DNA from 2 places in the Cytobacillus sp. C11.1 genome. Region 1 is predicted to be linked to the other one. Evidence: riboswitches for the same ligand, from Rfam matches in the RefSeq annotation. Region 1 holds a riboswitch; the other holds the start of a gene.

What was found. Region 1 has a riboswitch for thiamine pyrophosphate ahead of thiT (energy-coupled thiamine transporter ThiT). Riboswitches for the same ligand answer to the same signal wherever they lie in the genome.
Region 2: another riboswitch for thiamine pyrophosphate. It lies ahead of tenA (thiaminase II); the one in region 1 lies ahead of thiT (energy-coupled thiamine transporter ThiT).

What each region holds. Positions count from the first base shown of each region.
Region 1 is NZ_CM176935.1:3,530,752-3,537,786, reverse strand. It holds gene qoxA (cytochrome aa3 quinol oxidase subunit II) at 1-743, shown strand, start outside; gene qoxB (cytochrome aa3 quinol oxidase subunit I) at 733-2,709, shown strand; gene qoxC (cytochrome aa3 quinol oxidase subunit III) at 2,699-3,304, shown strand; gene qoxD (cytochrome aa3 quinol oxidase subunit IV) at 3,305-3,604, shown strand; gene AC3ZVC_RS17525 (hypothetical protein) at 3,698-3,931, opposite strand; gene AC3ZVC_RS17520 (hypothetical protein) at 4,032-4,310, opposite strand; gene thiT (energy-coupled thiamine transporter ThiT) at 4,407-5,006, opposite strand; TPP riboswitch at 5,072-5,174, opposite strand; gene AC3ZVC_RS17510 (MATE family efflux transporter) at 5,228-6,571, opposite strand; gene AC3ZVC_RS17505 (AAA family ATPase) at 6,952-7,035, shown strand, end outside.
Region 2 is NZ_CM176935.1:454,256-461,290, reverse strand. It holds gene AC3ZVC_RS02380 (CHRD domain-containing protein) at 1-176, shown strand, start outside; gene AC3ZVC_RS02375 (hypothetical protein) at 248-385, shown strand; gene AC3ZVC_RS02370 (DUF2512 family protein) at 382-591, opposite strand; gene AC3ZVC_RS02365 (PaaI family thioesterase) at 673-1,044, opposite strand; gene AC3ZVC_RS02360 (alpha-hydroxy-acid oxidizing protein) at 1,326-2,435, shown strand; gene AC3ZVC_RS02355 (DsrE/DsrF/DrsH-like family protein) at 2,581-2,976, shown strand; gene AC3ZVC_RS02350 (DUF302 domain-containing protein) at 3,027-3,410, shown strand; TPP riboswitch at 3,480-3,596, shown strand; gene thiW (energy coupling factor transporter S component ThiW) at 3,779-4,267, shown strand; TPP riboswitch at 4,462-4,562, shown strand; gene tenA (thiaminase II) at 4,616-5,305, shown strand; gene AC3ZVC_RS02335 (DUF1287 domain-containing protein) at 5,391-6,080, opposite strand; gene AC3ZVC_RS02330 (hypothetical protein) at 6,198-6,398, shown strand; gene AC3ZVC_RS02325 (DUF6843 domain-containing protein) at 6,697-7,035, shown strand, end outside.

The DNA.
Region 1 (7,035 bases):
TTTTGGAAATTATTTGGACAGGAATACCAATCTTAATTGTAATCGCCCTGACAATTCCTACAGTTAAAACCCTTTATGCTCTTGAAGACGTGCCTAAAGGATATGAAGAAAAAGAGCCTATTACCATACATGTAACATCTGCTGACTGGAAATGGATTTTCAGTTATCCGGAAGAAGGAATTGAAACTGTTAACTATGTCAATATTCCGGAAGATACGCCTGTTTTGTTCAAACTGACATCAGCTAGTACTATGCAGTCATTCTGGGTGCCTGCTTTAGGAGGCCAGAAGTATACGATGCCGAAAATGGAAACAGAAATGTATCTAATCGCGGATAACCCTGGGTCCTATGAAGGGCAAAATACAAACTTTAATGGCCGTGGTTATGCGGATATGAAATTTGAGGTGCTTGCACAAACGCACGAAGAATTTGAGCAATGGGTTGATGAAGTAAAAGAAAAAGCTCCACAATTGACGGAAAAAGAGTATGAGGATCTGCTTAAGCCTACACATCTTGGACGAATGACTTTTTCAAACACTCACCTCGGATGGGTCAACCACGCGGATCCGGATTCTAAAGCTTATACAAACCCGGATCTTTATAGAGGCCATGGTTATCAAGGAAAGATCTTTGAAGAAGAAGATAACTATAAATCCGAAGAAATCAACGAGAATGATAAACATGGTCATGATGAAAATATAGAAAATAAAGAAAGCCATGGAGGTGGCCATAATGGGCATTAAATGGGATGAACTTTTAATTACGGGTGACCCTTTAATACTAGGATCACAGATTGCTATTCTCCTAACGATGATAGGAATCATCGCCGGGATCACCTATTTAAAAAAATGGAGATGGCTTTGGACAGAATGGCTTACGACTGTCGATCATAAAAGAATAGGTATTATGTACATTATTGCTGCTGTATTGATGTTTTTCCGTGGAGGAATTGACGGTCTGATGATGAAAGCCCAAACGGCCAGACCGGAAATGGAATTTCTAAATGCACAGCACTACAATGAAGTATTTACCACACATGGGGTAATCATGATTCTATTCATGGCAATGCCTCTTTTGATCGGAATAATGAACGTAATTATACCATTGCAAATTGGCGCCAGAGATGTTGCATTTCCGCAATTGAATGCTTTAAGTTTCTGGTTATTCTTCAGTGGTGCAATGCTGTTTAACATTTCATTTGTTATTGGGGGATCCCCTGATGCTGGATGGACTTCGTACTTCCCTCTTGCAGGGAAAGAGTTTAGTCCCAGCATAGCAAATAACTATTATGCAATAGCCCTGCAGATTGCCGGTATCGGAACGCTGATTTCGGGAATTAACTTCGTGGTAACCATTTTAAAAATGCGGACAAGGGGCATGACTTTAATGAAAATGCCGATGTTCACATGGACATCATTTATTGCATCAGTAATTATCGTGGCTGCTTTCCCGATCCTTACGGTTGCACTTGCCCTGATGACAACTGACCGACTTTACGGAACACATTTCTTTACGGTTTCTGGTGGAGGTATGGATATGCTTTGGGCCAATTTATTTTGGCTTTGGGGACATCCTGAAGTATATATCCTCATCCTTCCGGCATTTGGTATATACTCAGAAATTTTTGCCACTTTTTCACGTAAATCATTATTTGGCTACAAATCTATGATTCTCTCAATCGTGGCCATTGCTATTTTAAGTATGGTTGTCTGGGTTCACCATTTTTACACAATGGGTTCAGGTCCTGCGGTTAACTCCATTTTCTCAATTACAACGATGGCGATTGCCGTACCAACCGGAATCAAAATATTTAACTGGCTGTTTACAATGCGAAAAGGCCGGATCAAGATGACAACCCCGATGTTATGGGCTTTAGCCTTTATTCCTTGTTTTATCATCGGAGGTGTAACTGGGGTTATGTTAGGAATGGGAGCAGCAGATTTCCAATACCATAACACACTATTCTTGGTTGCCCACTTTCATTACACCATTATTCCCGGTGTTGTGTTTGCCGTATTTGCGGCTCTCTACTATTGGTGGCCTAAAATGTTCGGTTTTATGTTAAATGAAAAAATCGGCAAGTGGCATTTCTGGTTATTTGTAATTGGATTCAACGTAACCTTTATGCCAATGTTTTTCCTTGGTTTAGACGGAGCTGTTAGACGCTCTTACACATATTCCGTTGAATCAGGATTTGCACCATTATTTTTATTATCTGCCATTGGATCTGCCATTTTGGCTCTAGGTTTTGCTGCCTTCTGTTATAACATTTACTGGAGTGCAAGATATGCGGATCGCAAAATTTCCAGTGATCCATGGGATGCAAGAACACTTGAATGGTCAACTGCTTCTCCGGTCCAATTCTATAATTTTGCTAAACAGCCGGAAGTAACAACCCTTGATCCATTCTGGCATATGAAGAAAAATAATGAAGGCTTAACTTTAAAGGATAGCGAGATTGAAGAAATTCACATGCCAAGCAATTCCGGACTCCCTATTTTCATGGGTGCAGTATTCAGTGTTGCCGGATTCTTCCTTGTATTTGAATGGCATATTGCAGCCGTCGTTGCTGCGATAGGCATAATTGCGGGGCTGATTATTCGTTCCTTTGATTATGATGAAGGATATCATGTAAAGAAAGATGAGATCAAAAAGATAGAAAGCACTTGGAGAAATGTTGAAGGAGAGGTGCATAATGATGTCAGCTAATGTAGATACAACACTGCCCCTTGAATACCAAACAGAACAAAACCGCTTGAATATACTCGGTTTTTGGATCTTTCTTGGTGCAGAGATTATTCTGTTCGCCACTCTGTTTGGTGTGTACGGAGTCCTTTATGAGCGCTATGCTGGAGGTCCAACACATAAAGATATTTTTGTTATCAAGGATGTAATGATACAAACCCTTCTCCTTTTAACGAGCAGCTTTACGATGGGACTGGCCATCTTTGAAATGCGACAGCATAATCTGAAAAGGCTGATTACATGGCTAATAATTACACTTGTACTTGGCGCAGGCTTCCTATTCATGGAGATTAACGAATTTATCCATTATGTGCATGAAGGTGCAACAATGCAGACAAGTGCTTTTCTTTCAAGTCTTTTTGTTCTGCTCGGAACTCATGGTGCGCACGTCACACTTGGTATCGGCTGGGCCATCATGGTTATTATTCAGCTGGCAAAACGGGGACTAACACCAGTTACCGCACGCAAAACCTTTATTATTGGTCTGTATTGGCACTTTCTAGATGTAGTGTGGATCTTTATTTTCACATTTGTATATTTAAAAGGGTTGGTGGGCTAAATGGAAAAGACTAGGAAAGGTTTCCCAATAAGTCATGTTATTGGTTTTGTTTTCTCACTTATACTCACTTTCGGTGCAGCAGGTATTGCTTTAAAAACAGACTTATCTTTTAAAGTGATTATGTGGATCATCGGCTCCCTGGCTATCATGCAAGCCGGAATACAGCTTTTCATGTTTATGCATTTGCGTGAAGGCGAAGACGGCAAAACGAACGTCCTTAATATCTTTTACGGCGTTTTCATGGCTGTGGTTATTGTGGCAGGGTCGATTTGGGTTTTGAGCTCAGGCCATGCCCACTAAAATCTTATAATAAAAATGGAAAAACCGGTTCTCAACGAGGGAGCCGGTTTTTAATTATGTTTTATATCATCATTCAGAACATAAATTTAGCAGCTATCTAATTCCCTTGCTTCCTTCCGCCATCTCTTCCATTAAATGAATAAATAGGCCAAAGCCGAAGAACAACATGGAAGACACCATAACGCTTAATCCAATTGAAAAGATATATTCCCCATTGATACCGCTTACAAAAAAACTGGCTATAAGGACTGTTAACCCAATCACTATACCTGTTCCTGCCATATTTTTAAAAAAGAGCATAACTTTTAGCTGAGTTTCCTTCATCATTTTCATCCCCTTTTACTAAATATTCTAACTTTGTTCACAAAATTGTCAAACATTTTTTGCAAGAAAAAACGTTTTGCCCTGAGCAAAACGCTAGTTTCTTCTATTGATATAGCTTCTTAATTTGTTCCAGATCTTTCATTAAGCTGCAAATTTCCTGGCGTGTCAGCATTAGAGGCATTTGGTCATATAATGTAATGATTTGTCCATCCTCATCATCTTCATGAAGTGATAAGTATCGGTACAAATTTTCACACTGTACTTTATTAAGGACTGATTGGGTGTTGAAGTTTTTAACTTTATGAATTTCAAAAGCACTGGCTTCCGCGTCATATACACCAGAGATAATGCTTCCTTGCAAGGAATTTGACAAGGCAATCACTCTCCTTTTTGAGTAATATACCCAATTTTCAGGAGTTCGTTACCCGCATCAATAAAAAAAACCTCTTCGGATGGATGATCCCAAGAGGTTCTATCGTTAAGAAGCCCGCTTTTGTACTGTGATGCTGCCATCAGCTTTTCGAATAACCAACCTTGGAGCCGATGAAATTAATAATACCGCCAGGATGGAGCATAATATGGCTGCTCCAAGCATGGTTGCGCCATTTGCCAGGAAGGAAAACAGAACTGGTGACATTCCCTCTGGTGCATAGCTTCCGAAAAAGAGAACACCTGCAATAAAATGCCAGAAATAGCGGGCGAAGCTTCCTGCAAAAATGGCCAATACAATCCAGCCAAGTGCCTTTTTCTTGTTCTCATTGCGAAGTTGTTTTTGGATTGGAAGGTAAAACAAACCAGCTACTCCTATAAAAGCAAAAGCAACAAAATACTCAATAAAAGCCTGCAGTGGTGTAGCAATCCATGCATCACCCATCGCAATCTGCAGGATGCCCCATAATAAGCCTGCTATAAAGCTTACTTTAATGCCCCATCTGAATGCCAGTACAAAAATCGGAATCATGGCAGCAGAGATAGATATCGATGGCGAAAGTTTAATAGATGGCAAAAAATCCAGGATAATCGCAAATGCTGCGAAAAAGGATGCTTCAATCATCGCCGCCAAGCTTAATTTTTTCATAAAAAAATCCCCTTCAAAAGTATGACGATACCCCAAAGGAGAACAAGCAGGCAGAGTGATCCCATCTGCCTTTTAGTCCACATTCCTGCGCTAGCATTATCTAACAGGTTCAAAGGGTCAGAACAGCAAAGTGTTCACTCTCAGCAAAATGCTCCCCTTGTGGTAACGTTATCAAATTATTCCATTTTATTATATATTGTTTTCTAATCTATGAAAAGTGTTTATTTACCTTCCTCAAAGAGTTTTTGCTCATTCCATTTGCCATATCGATAATAAATAAATGCAATTACACTGCTAATGGCAAAGCTGACACCCATGCCTGCAGCAATGCCATTCTCCCCCATAAATTTTGAAAAAAGATATGTCAAAGGATAGCGCAGAACCCAGAAAGAAATGATGTTGAGTACCAGCACCTGAAACATTGCTCCAGAAGCCCTTACTATCCCATTCAGGATAAAATTAATACCAAGCAATGGATAAAAGAAAGCAATCATTTTTAAATACTCAGTTCCGTACTCCAGCGCTTCTTTTTCCTGGATAAACAGGCTGACTCCATATTCGGCCAACAATACCGTTAGCAAAGCGATGATTAGCATAAATACAAGATTATAAATCACTCCGTAAAGAGCAATTTTGTGAACGCGATCCCATTCATTAGCGCCAATATTCTGCCCTGCCATACTGTTCACAGCAGTCCCCAAAGCCATAGCCGGGAGCATAATGATACTGTCAATCCGCTGTGCTGCACCAAATCCGGCAACCACATCTCCCCCAAACGATGTGACAACACTCATAATGGCCATAACCCCAGCTGAAATAACGGTCATTTGCAGACCAGATGGAATGCCAAGTTTGAAAATTAATGCTGCCTCTTCCTTCTGCGGCCATGAAGGCATGGTGAATGGTGCCAGATTTTTGCGGAGAATAAGCACTATGCCAGCCAGGAAAGCTAGTCCCTGTGATACAATGGTTGCATACGCAGCCCCTTCTATTCCAAGATTGAAGGTCCAAATGAAAAGCGGATCCAAAATTGCGTTCAGAATCACCGCAATGAACACAAAGTATAATGGGGTTTTACTGTCTCCCAGAGCACGAAGTACAGTGCCGAGAAAATTATAGCCAAATAAAAACAGAATGCCGAGAAAATTAATTTGCAGATAAGCTGCTGCGTCTGGAATCATTCCCGCAGGAGTCCCCATGAAGACCAATATTTTTTCAGAAAATAAAAATCCTGCCAAGCCGAGTCCTATGGATAAGACTGTTAAAATCACGACGAAGGCATTTAAATATCTCTTAAGCCCCTTTTCATTGTCTCCTCCCTTTTGCTGAGACAAAATGGTCAAAGTAGCATTGTTAATCCCGATAATAAAGGAGAGCACAGTAAAAATAACAGTCCCTGAAACCGCTATGGCTCCCAAAGCATTAGCTCCAAGCAAATTTCCGACCCACAAACTGTCAATAAATTGATAGGAAACCTGCAGCAAATTTGTCAGCATGATGGGTGCTGAAAAAATAAGGAGCTGTTTAAGTATATTCCCTTTCGTAAAATCCTGCTGGTTGTTCATTCCCTACACCTTTTTCTATTTATAAGGTAATAAGTTCTATTATCAATGATTTTCCTTTTAACTTCCAATTATATGAACTTAAGACGCAAAACGGGGTTTGATAGCTTTTTCTACTTTCGAGATAATTAATTTGTTTTGGGAATCTCTAAAAATAATATTGTTTGGGTCCGGATTATACTTGGAGTGGAGCTAGTCTTATTGTGTGCATTCCTTTGTCACATATCTTTCACAAATAAGCATCTTCCCCGGCCTGTTATAGCACACTTTAGCGGCAAAAATATTATTTTTCCATAATTTACAACGTTTAAAAAGTGTAAAAGCCTATAAATAACTTTTCTTTTTCCTTATAATGAAAATATGTTCAATAAGGAGGGAATTAGTTGAAATCACGTTTACAGAAACCTTCGACGATTGTTTCGCTTTTATTGGTAGTCACGGTGATTTTGGCAGCGGTTATTTGGACC
Region 2 (7,035 bases), 1.9 Mb from region 1:
ATAAGGGTGTTGTAGAAGGGATCATTACAGCCAGGGATTTAGTGGGTCCTTTAGAAGGAAAACCTTTATCCGTTCTTATAGACCTGATGAGTGATGGGGACACATATGTTAACGTGCATACAGCCCAAAACCCAGACGGAGAGATTCGCGGTCAAATCAAGCCTTATTGGGACTAATAAGCATGAATGGTTGATTCCTTGAAAAGTGAGCATATTAATTTTTAGAACACTTGAAAGGGGTCATAACGTTGAAAAAGCAGGATGAAAATAGAGAAAAGCCTCAAAATTCGCTTACAGAAGAGCAGCAGCTCATCAATGAATTTGGCAAGCATGAGGGCAATCAGCCGATTCCGCAGCCTAAGGATTATGATGAGATTGAGTATTAAGAACCCTGCAAAAAAGACTCCTGCACGAGGAGTCTTTTTTTAATCATGAGCATCATCATTATGGAAAACCCGGTTTCATGGAAGAACCATTCTCCTGCACCAATGACAAGGGCGGAAACAAGGGCTGACAATGCAAGATTGTCTTTTCCAGCCACAATCATTTCCTCTAAAAGCAAGATGACGAAAAAGCTAAGGACGTTGCTGATCCCTATCGTTGTTTACGGATCTATACCCTGCAGACGATAGGCTATGCCATAGATTTCCAGAAAAGTGGAACTTAATTTAACTCAGATAGAAGCGAAAATGCCGGAAGCTTTGGCAACTAGCTGATTATGGTTATTGTAGATGTGGCAATCTGTGTGATTCAGTGTCCGGCCTCTTTTTACCAGATGGGCATCGGCAATTAGGAACTCACCGGTAGCGCCCCTTAAAAAGCTAACCTTTAAATCTGCAGTTACGACGGTTTGCATATTGTTTTCATCCGGTTTAAAAATATTCCCCATCGCCACATCCGCCAGTGTGGAAATAATCCCGCCATGGACAAGTCCAGCGCTATTGATAAAAAGCGGCTGGATTGGCAAAGTCACTTTCATATGGGTTTCATCGACTCTTTCATAATGAAATTTTAAAAATTCATCAAAAGGCTGTTTGATTAGCATTATGTACACTCCAATATGGTTAAGATATGTTGACTTATTCACGAATTTTTGATGAAATCCCTGCTTTTTGAAAAAATCATTTGCTGTTGAGGTACGTGGAGACCTGTATATCCGCAAAATCTGGATATATTCGCGAAAATTTCATTTTATTCGCGAAAAATTGGATATATCCGCGATATTCAAAATATAATCGCGAAACGCCAACGTGGTTTCAATAAATCCGAAAAAATGATATTATTTTCAATAAATTCTAATTTTAAGCGAGAGGCAGGACTGGAAAAATGGCAAAGGTAGAGAATATTAGCTTCGCAGAGAATTTCCCGATCTCCTACACAGAGCTGGAGAAGGAAGCAGAGAAGAAGATGGCGGCTGGGGGATTTGGGTATGTCCAATCAGGTGCGGGCGGGGAAGAAACCCTGAGAAAAAATACGGAATCATTCGCGAAATATTCGATTGTACCAAGAATGCTGAGGGATGTTTCGGTACCGGATACAAGTGTGACGCTATTCGGAAAGACGTATCCATATCCAATTTTTCTGGCGCCGATTGGAATGCAGAGGCTTGAACATGAAGAGGGGGAGCTTGCGTCGGCCAGAGCGGCGGCTACTTATCAGGTTCCTTTTATTCAGAGCACGGTTTCAAGCCACTCGATTGAAGAGATAGCCGCAGCAACGGGCAGCAGTCCGAAATGGTTTCAGCTATATTGGTCCAATCACGAAGAGACGGCTTTTAATATGGTGCGCCGTGCGGAGGAAGCCGGGTATGAAGCGATCGTTTTAACGGTCGATACAGTCATGATGGGATGGAGGGAAGCGGATCTCAGGAACAATTTTTCTCCATTAAAGCTGGGCTATGGAAAGGCAAACTATGAAACTGATCCGGTATTTATGGCCTCTCTTAAAGATGGCGATGTGGTACAGGGGATCCTCGATAATATCCACCATCCAACTTTAAGCTGGGAGCATGTTGCCAGATTAAAGGAGATAACAAATTTGCCGGTTCTAATAAAAGGCATCCTCCATCCGGAAGATGCGAAGCTTGCGGTTGAGAAAGGAATAGATGGCATCATTGTTTCCAATCATGGCGGCAGGCAGCTGGATGGCGTGACGGCAGCGATTGATGCACTTGGACCGATCGCGAAGGAAGTAAATGGCCGGATTCCGGTTGTCTTTGACAGCGGGATTCGCCGCGGGTCAGATGTGGTTAAAGCGCTGGCGCTTGGAGCGGATGCGGTTTGCCTGGGAAGGCCTTATGTTTATGGATTGGCCATTGGCGGGCAGGCTGGCGTAGAAAAGGTGCTTGCCAATTTTATAGAAGAAACAAAGGTCTCCCTCTCTTTGGCCGGGGTCAGCAGCTTGAGGGAAATGGCCAGTCTGCAGCTCATTAAATAGTTTAAGAGAAAACTCCCTAGAGAAAGGGAGTTTTTTTGTTGACAGAACAATCTATGTTTAATAATATACCTATAGGGGTAAATGTATAAAGAGTTTACATAGGGTCTAAAAAGTCCCCAAAAATAAAATTTCAGGAGGAATTACGATGAGTAAAAAAGTAGCAATTATTGCAAGCAACGGCGGATTATTTGATGCATACAAGGTGTACAACATTGCGACTGCGGCGGCAGCAACAGATGCAGAAGTAGCGATTTTCTTCACTTTCGAAGGATTAAACTTAATTCATAAAGAAGCATACCAGCAGCTTCCAATGCCTGAAGGAAAAGAGCATTTTGCAGAGGGCTTTACAAAAGCCAATGTTCCTGCAATTCCTGAATTAGTGGCAATGGCACAGGATTTAGGCGTTAAATTTATCGGCTGCCAGATGACTATGGATGTTATGGGACTTGAAAAAGAAGCTTTTGTAGATGGAATTGAGGTTGGCGGAGCTGTAACATTCCTTGAATTTGCCAACGATGCGGATGTTACGCTAACATTCTAATTGAAGATTTGCCGATCCACCAGAATACCGATACAAAAGGAGATGCAATCATGTTCGAATACACAGTAGAAACCGAGAAATCGATTGATGAAGCTATTTCTTCGCTTGAAGAAAGCCTGAAGGAAGAAAAATTCGGGGTCCTTTGGCAGTTTAACGTCCAGGAAAAACTGCAGGAGAAAGGGCTGGACTATAATGAATCTTTCCGTGTTTTAGAAGTTTGCAACCCATTTGAAGCACATCGCGTATTAACACAGAACAAAATGGCTGGCTATTTCTTGCCTTGTAAAATTGTAGTTTATGAGGATGCCGGCAAAACGAAAATTGGCATGCCTAAGCCGACAAGCATGATTGAACTCGTCAATGACCAATCCGTTCAAAGCATTGCGGCTGATATTGAAAACCGTTTAATCGGATGTATTGATAAAAGCATCTAAGCAAAAAGAATGATGACAGTCCCGGAATAATTTGTTAAGCTTGAGGCAGCTTATCAAATTAAATATCTATGAAACTACTAGGGGTGCCCCGAATGTGCGGGCTGAGAGGGAAGCGCGATATAGCTTTCCGACTCTTATAGACCTGATCTGGTTAATGCCAGCGGAGGGAAGTAGGCTTTGACGGTATGTCGAATCATTTATACTTAAACCAAGCCAGGTCCTTTCGCGGATCTGGCTTTTTTTGAAGGAAAGAAAGTATAAGCTTTGAACTTCGATAACTGTCCAGCGCCAGGCGCCTTGCGCTTTTCTTATGTACATACTTTTCTCCATGATAAGCGATCAGGCTGCCCTTGAGGAAGGAGGTTAAGGTGAATAAAACCCGTTTATTGACGACGATGGCATTATTTGTGGCGATTGGAACGCTGGGCTCCCATTTGTTATGGTTTCCGGCAGGTGTGGCCAAAGCCTATCCCGTCCAGCATGCGGTGAATGTATTGGCGGCAGTAACACTTGGGCCGCTGCCGGCAGTGGGAGTGGCGTTTATGATCGGATTACTGCGAAACCTGCTTGGTTTTGGGACGCTGCTTGCATTTCCAGGCGGAATGATTGGCGCGTTTTTGGCAGGCGTGCTTTATCTGAAATTCGGCCGGAAAATCTGGGCTGGAGTTGGTGAGGTAGTGGGAACAGGCATTATCGGAGCACTGTTTGCAGTCCCGTATGCAAAAATATTGATGGGAAGCGCAGCTGGTGCATTCTTCTTTATACCGCCATTCCTTGTCAGCAGCTTTGCCGGTGCGGCTATTGGGTGGATGGTACTCGCTAAAGTGAAGGAAAAAAATTTAGTGCAGAATATGTGATTTTTTAGAGGGCGTGCGTTTCTGAACGGAGGAACAGAGAGCTTGAAGCCGATGGAGCGAGAAGAAGCGGCGGCAAAGAGCAGTATGAAGCAGCTTTACCGAAATAAGCGGGAAAAAGCAGTTTCATAAAGCAGGTATGAAGCAGCTTCATCGAAACTCGTTAAAAGAAGTGGTAGGAACGAATAAAACAATAAGAAAACTGCTAGGGGCGCTTCGGCTGAGATAAGGCTTTTTCCTTTGTCCCTTGGAACCTGATCTGGGTAATGCCAGCGCAGGGAAGCGGTGGGGACCTCTTTTTTCCTCATGCTTTTTCCCCGGCAGCTTCTGAATAATTAGGAGGCTATTTTAATGACTTTTACAGATATTCTTCGCAAAGAAAATGATGATTTATTTCAGCTTATTTTTCAGCATCCGTTTGTACAGGGGATCGGGAGAGGAGATGTGCCGAAAGAGGCGCTGGCCCATTATATTAAAGCGGATTATGAGTATTTGAATGCTTTTATGCATATATACGGAATCGCCATTTCCAAGTCTTCTGAGCGGAAGGATATTGCTTATTTCAATCAGCAAATTGAATTTGTACTGAACAGCGAAATCCACCCTCATCATAATTTCTGCCAGCAGATTGGTGTGGGATATGAAGCGCTGCAGGGCTTCCCGCTTCCTCCGACGGCAGACCATTATGTCAAGCATATGATGTACCATGCCCATACAGGCGGGATGGGCGAAATCCTCGCTGCGTTATTGCCTTGCCCTTGGACTTATTGGGAAATAGGGCTTGAGCTCATGAAGCAATATGAGCCGCATGAGGACCATCCTTTTTACCCGTGGATTTCTTTCTATGCAAATTTAAGGGTTGAAACAGTTACCATGAATATGAGGAATCGTTTGGATGAGCTTGCGGAAGCAGCATCTCCAGAAGAAAGGCAGCGAATGAAGGATGCCTATCGCAAAAGCTGCCAGCTGGAGCTTGGATTCTGGGAGATGGCTTACACCTGTGAGGAGTGGCCAGCTGGCAATACAGCAGTGACATCATAAGAAAACGTAATTATGTTTCGAAAAAAGCCAGAAAGTTGTCAATAACACGCCTGCTTCTGCTTACCGGCAGGGCAGGCTTTTTTTTTCAAAAATTCCATCTATAGTGCGCCGTAATGGGTGTTTTAAAGGAAGATAGCTTCACTTCGGCCGCAAAAGGTGTGGAGTTATGGATGACGTAAGGAATGCCATCCTTTGTCCGTTTGTCAGATATGATGGCAACATGGTCAAACTTGGGAGAAAGGAAAACAACGATATCGCCGGGCTGCCATTGCTGAAGGTTATTTGTATCTCCAGGAATAAGCTTAGTTGTTAAAGATATTGCGTACCGGCTGAAATACACATTTTGATTAGGAACACGCCTGAAATCGATGTTCGGATCCGGCTTGCCGTTAACACGCGGATATAAGTCTGTGTTTTCTGCAATATCCTTGTCGATAAGATCTTTGATTGTGATTGATGCCCCGTTAAATCCCCGCCAGATTACATCTGTACAAACACCTTCTTCATCAGGAGGGTATCCCCCGGCATAATAGGCACTTTTATAAGGCGTGCGCTGCTCCACTTCTTTTCTCGCCGCCTCGACTACATCAATGGGATCGGCGATGCCGTTTTGATTGCGGTCAGCTAGAGGATAGTCAGCGGGAATTTCAACCTTTTTTGAAAAAGGGTTCCCTAGATGAATGCCGATTGAATCCAATATGATTCCATTCCGGAAAAAGAGAATGAATATGAGGAGAACGCCAAGTATAGCAGCGAAAAATTTTTTTATCATCATGGTCTCCTTCTGCGTTTTATGGATTAGACGCCATTTTTACCAAAAAGTTACATGTTCCATGTTAAGATTAACCAAGAATATTTTTCATGATGGAGTATACTCCGCATTACGAAGGTCATGGACAAACATGTCAGTGTGGAGCCGCAGCCATTCCAAATTGATAAGGATAATATCTATTCCACTCCAAGGAGCGGAACCTATCCTGCTGAAAATCTTGGAGTGGTGGCCCATTTGAATGTCGATTGGGGAACCGAAAGAGAGAACAGAATGGAACGAATCTATGAAGGGTTTCTAATCGGAGTGAGAAAAAATGAATGACCTGTTTCCTGCTGGAGCAGGTTTTTTCTTTATTAAGATTAATCTTCGTCCATATAACAGACGGCGGAATGGGAAGTGGTGCATAAAAACGGAAAGTTACGCATAAGTGAACGAGATTAAGTCATAAATGGAAAAACAGGTGCATATATCGGTAAAAGTGGTGCATAAATTTTGAAGAGCAGCCTCTCCGTACCTTAATGGATGACTTAGACTGTTTTTCCCAAGCATTTATAGGATAACCTCCTTTTCATGTTACAATATATGTGAAGCTATTCACAATTCTCAAGGGGTGATTCTGATGCTAGTATCCAAATTAAAAACTGCACTGTATTCATCCATCGTCTTCACTTTTGGCTTCTGGCTGCTTTTACTCTTTACTGAAGGGGACATGTTTTCTTTCATACTAATCATGATTTTCCTCTATTGCGTGTTTGGAAATGTGATTTACGGGATCCCGGTTTCGCTGCTTTCTGAATTTCTTACAAACAGGTTCATCCGCTGGCGGCTTCCAGCAGCTGCTTTTATACATACGATGCTGGGGGCAGTAACTTATTTTTTTATTAAAGGGTTCGCATACTTTGCTCTTCTTGCTGCAGTTCTTTTCTTCCTGGTGGACGAGCTGCGAAAATGGGACCGG